Regions from separate parts of the Kutzneria sp. NPDC052558 genome, predicted to be linked through region 3. Evidence: riboswitches for the same ligand, from Rfam matches in the RefSeq annotation. Region 3 holds a riboswitch; each other region holds the start of a gene.

Region 1 (3,266 bases), on a different contig from region 3:
GACACATCGGCCGACCCGCAGCTGGGCGCCGAGCGGGCGGCCGCGCTGGAACTGGGTGTGTTGCTGCTGCTGGAAAAGCTCACGCCGACCGAGCGCGCCGCCTACGTGCTGCGGGAGGCGTTCGACTACCCGTACCAGCAGATCGCCGAGATCGTGCAGACCACGGAGGCCACCGCCCGGCAGTACGTCAGCCGCGCCCGCAAGCATCTGGCGGCCGAGCGCCGGGCCCCGGTCGACCCGGACGAGCAGCGGCGGCTGCTGACCGCCTTCGTCAAGGCGGCGCAGGCCGGGGACCTGTCGGCGCTGGAGGAGCTGTTCGCCGCGGACGTCGTCAGCTACTCCGACGGCGGCGGCGTCGTGCGGGCCACGAAGCACGTGGTCAGGGGCGCGGACGCGGTGGCCAAGCTGGTGCGCGCCTGGTCGACCAACTTCTGGGACGACGTGCGGGCCGTGCCGGCCGCCCTGAACGGCGCGGATGCCGTGCTGCTGCAACGCAACGGCGAGACGATCGGCGTGCTGGCCGTGGCCGGATCGGCCGCGGGCATCGACGAGGTGATGTGGGTGCTGAACCCGGCCAAGCTCACCGCGCTGTGAGCTCGGCCGGTCGGCTCAGGCCCGGGCCGGCAGCAGGCCCAGCCGGCCGACCACCTCGGTGGTGGCCCTGGACATGTTGAACGTGTAGAAGTGCACGCCCGGCACGCCCTCGTCGATCAGGCGCTGGGCCAGTTCGGTGACCACGTCGATGCCCTCGGCCCGAAAGGCCTTCGGGTCGTCGACCAGCGGTTCGAGCCGCCGCGCGATCGACGCCGGCACTGGGGCGCCGGACAGCTCCACGGTCTTGTGCAGCGTGCGAGCCGTGGTCAGCGGCAGAATCCCGGGCAACAGCGGGGCGTCGCAGCCCCGCGCGGCCATCCGGTCCCGCAGCCGCAGGAAGTCCTCGGCCTCGAAGAACAGCTGCGCGATGGCGAAGTCCGCGCCGGCCCGGAACTTCCGCACCAGGTACTCGGTGTCGGTGTCGAGGTCGGCCGAGCGGGGATGCCCGTACGGGAAAGCCGAGACTCCCACACAGAAGTCGCCGAGCTCCCGCACCAACGAGACCAGTTCCTCGGCGTAGGTCAACCCCTGCGGGTGCTTGACCCACTCCCCCATCGGGTCGCCGGGCGGGTCGCCCCGCACGGCCAGGATGTTGCGCACCCCCACCGCCGCGTACCAGCCGATGACGTTGCGCAGCTCGGCGACCGAGTGGTCGACGGCGGTCAGGTGCGCCATCGGCAACAGGGACGTCTCCTGCACCACCCGACCGGTGGTGCGGATCGTCCGGTCCCGACTCGACCCGCCGGCCCCGTAGGTCACCGACATGAACGCCGGGTCCAGGCCCTCCAACTGCCGGATCGCCAGCCAGAGCCGCTGCTCGTCGGCGGCGTCACGGGGCGGGAAGAACTCGACCGAGAACACCGGCCCCGGCCCGTTCAGGCGATCCAGCACATGCGCGCACTCCACGCGTGTCAGCTCCATCCTCGTGGACAACACAGCCGTGCCCGCGGCCGGTGTCTGACTCCCGGCCCGTGGAGCCGGTCACAGTGGCGGGACCGTGCCGGATTCGCACCGGCTTCCCTGCACCGCGGGCCTCGGCCAGACGATACCGGCCGAGGCCCCGCGGGTCCCGCACACGCCCGCCATTCGGAACGACAACGGAGGAAACAGCCAGATCTTTCAGGCCAGATGCCTGGCGTGCTGAGGTTCACCCCGGTGGTGAACGACGTCAGCAGCTCGGCGGGGTTGCGGTAGGCGGGGTTGCGGTAGTCGCACCTGCGACCGGCCGCTGTGCCCCCAGCGCGCCGCCCCGCAGATCGGCCGGCCGCTGCGCGCCAACGAGAACCGCAGTACCTTCGTGCCGTACCCGGACTGCTAGCGTTAACGGTGTTAACCGAGCCGCGAGATGGGGAGTCCGATGCGTGTAGTGGTCGCCGGGGCGTCCGGGGTGATCGGGACCGCGCTGACACCGGTCCTGCGTTCCGCCGGACACGAGGTCCTTCGCCTGGTCCGCCGCTCCCCCACCGCCGCCGACGAACGCCAATGGGATCCGGTGGCGGGTTCTCTTGAGGACGGGGCGCTGGACGGCGTCGATGCCGTGATCAACCTGTGTGCGGTCGACACCACCGCTCGGAGATGGACACCCGAGTTCAAGCAGGAGCTCATCGACAGCCGCGTCGTGCCCACACGGGTGCTGGCGGAGGCAGTCGCTTCCCACGGCGTTCCCGCGCTGTTGAACAGCTCGTCCGTCGCCTACTACGGCGACACCGGCGACACCGTCGTCGACGAGTCCGCGCCTGCCGGGTCCGGATTCCTCGCCGACATGGACCGCGAGCGTGAAGAGGCTGCCGCTGCCGCCTCGGACGCTCGGGTTGTCTTGCTGCGCACAGGGATTGTTCTGTCGCCTACCGGCGGTTTGCTCGGGCAGCTGCGGCCCATGGTCGCCTGGGGCGCGGGAGGCCGCATGGGGACTGGACGGCAGTACCTCGCATGGATCTCCCTCCACGACGAGGTCTCCGCCATCAAGCACGTTCTCGAACACCCCGAGATCACCGGCCCCGTCAACCTGTCCGGGCCCCAACCCGTCACCAACGCCGAAATGGTCCGCGCCGTCGGCCGCCTCCTCCACCGCCCCACCCCATGGGTCTACCCGCCCCGGCTCCTACGACTGTTCGCCGGCGAACTCGCCGACGCCGGCGCCCTCACCGGCCAACGCGCCGTCCCCGACGCACTGCTGCGCCACGGCTTCGAATTCCGCCATCCGACCGTGTCGGTGGCACTGGCGGCTGCTTTGTAGGAGGTTCTTGGGGGTGGGGGTGGAGGTGGGGGTGGGTCTGTGGTTCTTGCGCTGATCGGGTGCTCGCCACACTTTCATGTGCACCGGCTGGCAGGGCTGCGCTTGCCCCACCGCTAGGGCGTGTCTACCGCTGGGTTCAAATGCTTTAGCCCTTGCCGTGTCTGGCTGGAGTGCCGCGAGTCAGGTGGGGGGTGGGGGTCGTGGCGCGGTGGCGGGAGGGTGGGTGGTGCGGTTTACAGAGGGCTTGGGACGTGGGAGGGGGGTGGCTTTGGTTGTTTGGTTGCCGTTTGGGGGGTGGGCGCGTTGCTAGGTTGGAAAGCGCTTTCCTGAAGGAATCTTCAGGGTGGACACGATCGGGTAATCCTTGTCTGGCAAGGGGATTTGTCTCTGGTGAGTGGTAAGATGGGGGTATGTCAGCGAACCCAGAATTGCCAGT
Region 2 (3,266 bases), on a different contig from region 3:
TCCTGGTAGCCGGCGTGGTCCAGCTTCCCGGCCCGCAGCGCGGCGCGGGCCTTGCGCAGCTCGGCGGTCTGGGGGAACGAGCCGATGGTCGTGGTCGGCAGCTCCGGCAGGCGCAGCCGCTCCTGCTGGGCCTGCCGGCGCTTGCCGTACGGGCTGGTCCGGTGCTCGTCGGCGTCGGTCACCGCGGCGACCCGCGCACGCACGGCCGGCACCCGCACGATCGGCGACGCGGCCCGCGACGCCAGCCGGTTTTCGTTGACCAGCAAGGCATTGCTGATCGCGGCGCGGCCTTCGGTCAGGCCGCGGCGCAGGGTGACGATCTCGGCGACCTTCTGCCGTGCGAACGACAGCCAGCCCGCGATCTCCGGGTCCAGGTCGGTCTCCAGCGTCACGTCGTAGGGGACGTGCAGCAGGGACGAAGAGGCGGCCACGTCGACCGAGCCGGCCAGGCCCAGCAGCGTGCCCAGGGTGGCCAGCGCGGCCGACAGGTCGGCGGCCCAGATGTTGCGGCCGTTGATCACGCCGGCGACCAGGCGCTTGTCCTGGACGCCGCCGATCGCGGCCAGGCCCGCCAGGTTGGCGGCGGCGTTGTTGGTGAAGTCGACGGCCAGGCCCTCGACCGGGGACTCGGCCAGCACCGGCAACGCGTCGGCGAGGCGGTCGAAGTACGAGGCGACTAGGATCTTCGGCCGGTTCGGCACGGCGGCCAGCGCGGCATAGGTCGAGGCGACCTTGTCCAGCACCTCGGCCGGCTGGTCGGTCACCAGCGCCGGCTCGTCCAGCTGCACCCACTCGGCCCCGGCCGCGCGCAACTGCGCCAGCAGGTCCGCGTAGAGCGGCACGATCTTGTCCAGCAGGTCCAGTGGCCGGAAGCCCACGGTGTCGGTGGGATCCTTGGCCAGCAACAGGAACGTCACCGGTCCGACCAGCACCGGGCGGGTGGTCACGCCCTGCGCCAGCGCCTCGGCGAACTCCGCCAACGGCTTGCTCGCGTCCAGGGTGAACTCGGTGTCCGGACCGAGCTCGGGCACCAGGTAGTGGTAGTTGGTGTCGAACCACTTGGTCATCTCCAGCGGCGGCACGTCTGCATTGCCGCGAGCCAGGGCGAAGTAGCGGTCGAGCCGGCCCTTCGGCGTCGACACGTCGGGCACGGCGTCGAGGTGCCGCCGCGGGATCGCGCCCAGCAGCACAGCGGTGTCCAGGACATGGTCGTAGAACGAGAAGTAGTTGCTCGGGATCTCGTCCACACCGGCCTCGCGCAGCTCGGCGAGGTTGCTCAGCCGCAGCTCACGGGCCGTGTCCAGCAGGGCGCTCGCGTCGGTCCGGCCGGCCCAGTAGGCCTCGATCGCCTTCTTCAACTGGCGGTCCGCGCCCTGCCGCGGATAGCCGTGCAGGGTGGCACGGCTGGTGGTCGGTGTCACGGGGCTCTCCTTCGCGAGTCCACGTGGACCCCGGGGGCACGCCGCGACGAGCCCACCCCGGCGGCCCGGCGGCCGCAGGTGAGGCTCGGCGAGGACCCGCCCACGAGGTCTCAGCCAGCGCCCCACGGTCGTGGGACGCACAGCGGGCAGGTCTTCGGACTCGCGGGCGCACTGCTCGTGCCTACTGGCCGTCGCTTCCCAGGCCCGTCGGGCCCAGTGCTGTGTGACGGCGGTCGTTCCCACTCACCGCTGCGGGGCAGTCCCGGATTCGCACCGGATTCCCTCTTGCGACGACCGTCCCGGGGGACGGCCGAACCAGCTGCGGGGCCCACTCTAGCCGCCGGCGCAAGAGCCGTGGCGCAGTTGCGTTCGTCACGCTGGCCCGTCGGCACGGCGGAGGGCCACGTCACAGGCGCTCGACATAGTTGGACGTCCTACTTTATGGTGCGGCATGCCCGAAGTCGATTTCCTTGTGCGCAGCGGGATCGGCCGGATCACGCTGAACCGGCCGAAGGCGCTGAACGCCCTCACCCACGCCATGGTGAAGGCGATCAGCGCACAGCTGGACCGATGGCGTGACGATCCGGCCGTGCGGGCCGTGGTCATCGAGGGCGCGGGCGAGCGCGGGCTGTGCGCCGGCGGCGACATCCGCTCCATCTACGAGGACGCGAAGGCCGGCGGCGCCGAGTCGCTGACGTTTTGGGCCGACGAGTACCGGCTGAACGCGCAGATCGCCCGCTACCCCAAGCCGTACGTGGCGATCATGGACGGCCTGGTGATGGGCGGCGGGGTCGGCGTCTCGGCCCACGGCAGCCACCGGGTGGTCACCGAACGGTCCCGGGTCGCGATGCCGGAGGTCGGCATCGGCTTCATCCCCGATGTCGGCGGCACATATCTGCTGTCTCGGGCGCCGGGGCAGACCGGTGTGCACATGGCCCTCACGGCGGCGCAGCTGTCCGGGGCGGACGCGATCCACTGTGGACTCGCCGACTACTTCGTGCCGAGCGACCGGCTGCCGGATCTGTTCGACGCCTTGGCCGCCCAGACGCCCGACGCCGCGCTGGCCGCCCTCTCCGAGCCTGCGCCGCCGAGCGCGGTGGCGGCCGACCGCGAGTGGATCGACCGGTGCTACTCGGCGTCCACAGTGGAGGAAATCCTGGATAGGCTGTGGGCCAACGGGTCCGCGGCGGCGGCCAAGGAGATCGAGACCAAATCCCCCACCGCGCTCAAGGTCACGCTACGCGCGCTCCGGCAGGCCGCCGCACTGCCCGACCTGGAATCGGCGCTGGCCCAGGAATATCGGCTCGCCCGGCACGCCTTCGGCACCGCCGAGCTGATCGAGGGCATCCGCGCGCAGATCATCGACAAGGACCGCTCCCCGCGCTGGTCGCCGTCCACCCTGGCCGACGTCGACGACGCGGTCGTCGACGCCTACTTTGCGGCGGCGTCTCACTGACGTTGCCGGACGACGTAGGTCAGGTGCGTCACCCGCGGCGACGACTCCGCGCGAACCTGTTCCAGGGCAACGCGACTAGCATCCACGCCCTCGAACAGGCGAACCCCGGCGCCGAACAGCACGGGCGACAAGGCGATGGTGAACTCGTCGACCAGGCCGGCGTTCACGTGCTCCAGGATCGTCGCGCCGCCGCCGGCAATGCGGACATCACGGTCGCCGGCGGCGACGCGGGCCTGCTCCACCGCGGCCTCGACGCCGTCGTTGACGAAGTGGAAGGTGGTGCCGCCCGGCCGTTCCCAGGGGTCGCGCTTCTCATGCGTGACAACAAAAACCGGCGTGTGGAACGGGGCGTTCTCCGGCCACATCCGCTCGCCGGCGTCGAACATGCG
Region 3 (3,266 bases):
TAGACGACGACTTCGGCGGACTTGAGCAGTTCGACCGCACGGCAGGTGAGCAGACCGGGATCACCGGGACCGGCGCCCACCAGGTGCACGGTCACCCGGCGCCCCGTTCAGCCACGGTCCGGTCGGCCGCGGTCCGGTCGGCCGCGGCCCGGTCGGCGGAATCCTGGTCGTCCGCGCCTCCTCGTGCCGCGCCCTTGCCGGCTGCCGACCGCGGAGTCACCAGCCAGTCGCCGAACCGCCGGGTGGTCGACGACCCGACCAGCACGGTGGTGGTCATGCCGACCTTGTCGCAGTCGAGGTCGGCGAGCGTGGTGAGCTCGACGCGCTGCCCGTCGCGGGCGATGTCGGCGACGAGGGCGACCGGTGTGGCCGGCGCGCGTCGTTCGAGCAGGACCTGACGAGCCCGGTCGAGCTGCCACGGCCGGCCCTTGGACCGGGGGTTGTAGAGCGCGATAGCCAGGTCGGCGTCGGCGACGGCGCGGAGCCGACGCTCCACTTCCTCCCAAGGAGTCAGCAGGTCGGACAGCGTCAGACAGGCGAAGTCGTGGGCAAGCGGGGCGCCGACGAGCGCGGAGGCGGCGAGCGCCGCGGTGACGCCGGGCAGCACGCGAACCTCAGGACGGACGGTTTCCTCGATTTCGGACGCCTTGCTCAAGGCCAACGTCGCCATGCCGTACACACCGGCGTCGCCCGACGACACGAGCACGACTCGCCGGCCGGCGGCGGCGTCGTCGACGGCCTGCTCGGCTCGCAATCTCTCCTCGGTCATGCGACCGCGGACGACGAACTGGTCCGGCCGGAGGATGTCGTCGCACACCTCTATATAGGCGGAGTAGCCGTAGACGGCCTCGGCGTCGGCGATCGCCTCGGTCGCGGCCGGCGTGCGGTGTCGTGCGTCGCCGGGACCGAGACCGACGATGGTGAGCACGCCGGTCATGGCAGCCTCCGCTTCTCCACCGGAATCGGCCGACCCTCCGTGGTGCCCTCGACCGACCGTCGTCGGCAGCCGTGCGAGTAGGCCGGGTCGTACAGCCTCGTGCGCTGGACCTCGCGGTCGTCGCGGAGCGCTTCGCCGACGAGCACCAACGCGGCCGTCCGGATGCCGGACGCCCGCAGGTCGGCGGCGAGCTCGCCGACGGTCGTGCTGACGATCCGCTCGTCCGGCCAGGTCGCCTTGGCGACGACGACCGCCGGAGTGTCGGGGGAGTAGCCGTCGCCGTCGGCGAGCAGCTCGGCCTGCAACTGCTCGGGACGCTGCGTCGAGAGGTAAACGGCCATCGTCGTGCGATGAGACGCGAACGAGGCGACCGTCTCGCTGTCCGGCATCGACGCGGCCGTCCGCCCCCCGGCGAGGCGTGTTAACACGATTGACTGCGCAATCGTCGGTGAAGTCAGTTCACAACCAACGGCCGCCGCGGCGGCGCCGAGCGATCCGACGCCCGGCACGATCTCGTACGGCCGACCGGTCCGCCGGCACCATTCGATCTGTTCGCCGATCGCGCCGTAGACGGTCGGATCGCCGGAATGCAGCCGGACGACGGCGGCGTGCGGATGGTCGGCGTAGACCTTGAGCACGTCCTCCAGCGTCATGCCGGCGGAGTCGTGCCGCTCGGCTGCCGGATTCGCGTGCGCCAGCACCTCGGCCGGCACCAGCGACGACGCCCACACCACGACGTCGGCCCTGGCCAGTCGGTCGGCACCGCGGAAGGTCATCAGGTCAGCCGCGCCGGGACCGGCGCCGACAAAAGAGATCAGCCCGGGTGAGATCACCGCGGGGACCGCCCGGGGCGCAGCCCGCTGCCAGCCATCACATCCTCCGTGCGACGCGTGTCGGTCGCGTGGCCGGTCTCCTGGCTCCCGGATCGCCGCCGTCGCCGCGCCTTCCCGGGCGGCACGCCGCCCAGTGGCTGTAGCTCTGCGGGACAACTCCCCGGTCACAGTGGCGGGACCGCGCCGGATTCACACCGGCTTCCCGTAACCACGCTCGCGGAGCAGGTTAACTGACGCGTCGGCGCGCCGACACCGCCGACTACGGTGTGAAACGACCCAGCAGAGGGGAAGTCCGGACGTGCCGCGAGTGCCTCATCCGATCGAGTCGGAGTCGTACGAAATCCTCCGTCGACGTGTCGACACCACCGGGCTGGGGCCGTTGTCCCGGGCCGTGGTCGAGCGGCTCGTGCACACCACCGCCGACCCGACCTGGGCCGGCGATCTGCTGGTCGACGAACAGGCGCTCGCCGCGGGGAGGCAGGCCCTGGCCGACGGCGCGCCGGTGATCGCCGACGTCCGGATGGTCGCTGTCGGCATCACCAGCCGACCCGCGACCGTCGTCGCCGAGACGACCGGCGGAATTCAGGAATTCGTCCGAAACGCACCAGCCGGCGCGGTGTGGGCGATCGGCCAGGACGTGTCGATCGTCACCGAACTCGCCGCGCGCTGCCGGTCCGGCGAAAACCGGCCGGCGTTGGTCATCGCGCTGCCGGCCGGGTTCGTCGGCGCCGTCGAGGCGAAGCGGGCGATCCGCGCGTCGGGGGCGCCCACGCTGACCAACCGGGGTGAACGTGGCGGCGCGGCGCTGGCGACGGCGGCCGTCAACGCGCTGTTGTACCTCTGATGCAGTCGTGTCCCCGGTCCGGTTTGCCGTTAACGTGATGTTGGCTGGTGTCGAAATCCTCTAACGAGGGAGTGTGGCGGATGTCGATCGGCCAGGACGAGTTCGTCGCGGCGGCCAAGGACCTGATCGACCAGCTGGTCACCACCCAGCGGGACGCCATCTCGGCCGCCGCCGCCCTGGTGGCCGACTGCGTGCTCGCCGACGGCGTGGTCCAGGCGTTCGGCACCGGCCACTCGCAGGGCCTGGTGATGGAGATCGCCGGCCGGGCCGGCGGCCTGATCCCGACCAACCGGCTGGCGCTGCGCGATGTCGTCACCTACGGCGGCGATCCGGCCGATTCGCTCGGCCCGCACACCGAGCGCGAACCGGCGATCGCGCACCGCGTGTACGAACTCGCCGCCCCGCACGTGAACGACCTCTTCGTCATCGCCTCCAATTCCGGCGGAAACGGCTCGACCGTCGAAATGGCCTCGCTCGTCAAGGACCGGGGACACGGGCTGATCGCCTTCACGTCGCTGGCCCACGCCACGGCCGTCGAGTCCCGGCACCCGTCCGGCAAGCACCTCCACGACTTCGCCGACGTCGTCATCGACAACTGCGGGCCGATGGGCGACACCCTGCTGCCCCTGCCCGGCGGCGGCCAGGTGTGCGC

Evidence for each region. A riboswitch is a leader RNA that binds a small molecule or an ion and turns the genes downstream of it on or off. The one in region 3 is predicted to bind cobalamin.
Region 1: linked by a shared signal. The riboswitch ahead of ACIG5F_RS41285 (methylenetetrahydrofolate reductase) and the one ahead of cobM (precorrin-4 C(11)-methyltransferase) in region 3 are both predicted to bind cobalamin.
Region 2: linked by a shared signal. The riboswitch ahead of metE (5-methyltetrahydropteroyltriglutamate--homocysteine S-methyltransferase) and the one ahead of cobM (precorrin-4 C(11)-methyltransferase) in region 3 are both predicted to bind cobalamin.

Annotation. Positions count from the first base shown of each region.
Region 1 is NZ_JBIUAG010000037.1:11,701-14,966, forward strand. It holds gene ACIG5F_RS41280 (RNA polymerase sigma-70 factor) at 1-594, shown strand, start outside; gene ACIG5F_RS41285 (methylenetetrahydrofolate reductase) at 610-1,515, opposite strand; cobalamin riboswitch at 1,525-1,646, opposite strand; partial or broken gene ACIG5F_RS41290 (short-chain fatty acyl-CoA regulator family protein) at 1,802-1,912, shown strand; gene ACIG5F_RS41295 (TIGR01777 family oxidoreductase) at 1,952-2,830, shown strand; gene ACIG5F_RS41300 (DUF222 domain-containing protein) at 3,241-3,266, shown strand, end outside.
Region 2 is NZ_JBIUAG010000034.1:113,591-116,856, forward strand. It holds gene metE (5-methyltetrahydropteroyltriglutamate--homocysteine S-methyltransferase) at 1-1,421, opposite strand, end outside; cobalamin riboswitch at 1,549-1,756, opposite strand; gene ACIG5F_RS40225 (enoyl-CoA hydratase/isomerase family protein) at 1,873-2,877, shown strand; gene ACIG5F_RS40230 (dihydrofolate reductase family protein) at 2,871-3,266, opposite strand, start outside.
Region 3 is NZ_JBIUAG010000002.1:242,613-245,878, reverse strand. It holds gene cobA (uroporphyrinogen-III C-methyltransferase) at 1-95, opposite strand, end outside; gene cobJ (precorrin-3B C(17)-methyltransferase) at 92-937, opposite strand; gene cobM (precorrin-4 C(11)-methyltransferase) at 934-1,770, opposite strand; cobalamin riboswitch at 1,823-1,998, opposite strand; gene ACIG5F_RS04100 (precorrin-8X methylmutase) at 2,069-2,614, shown strand; gene ACIG5F_RS04095 (sugar isomerase domain-containing protein) at 2,695-3,266, shown strand, end outside.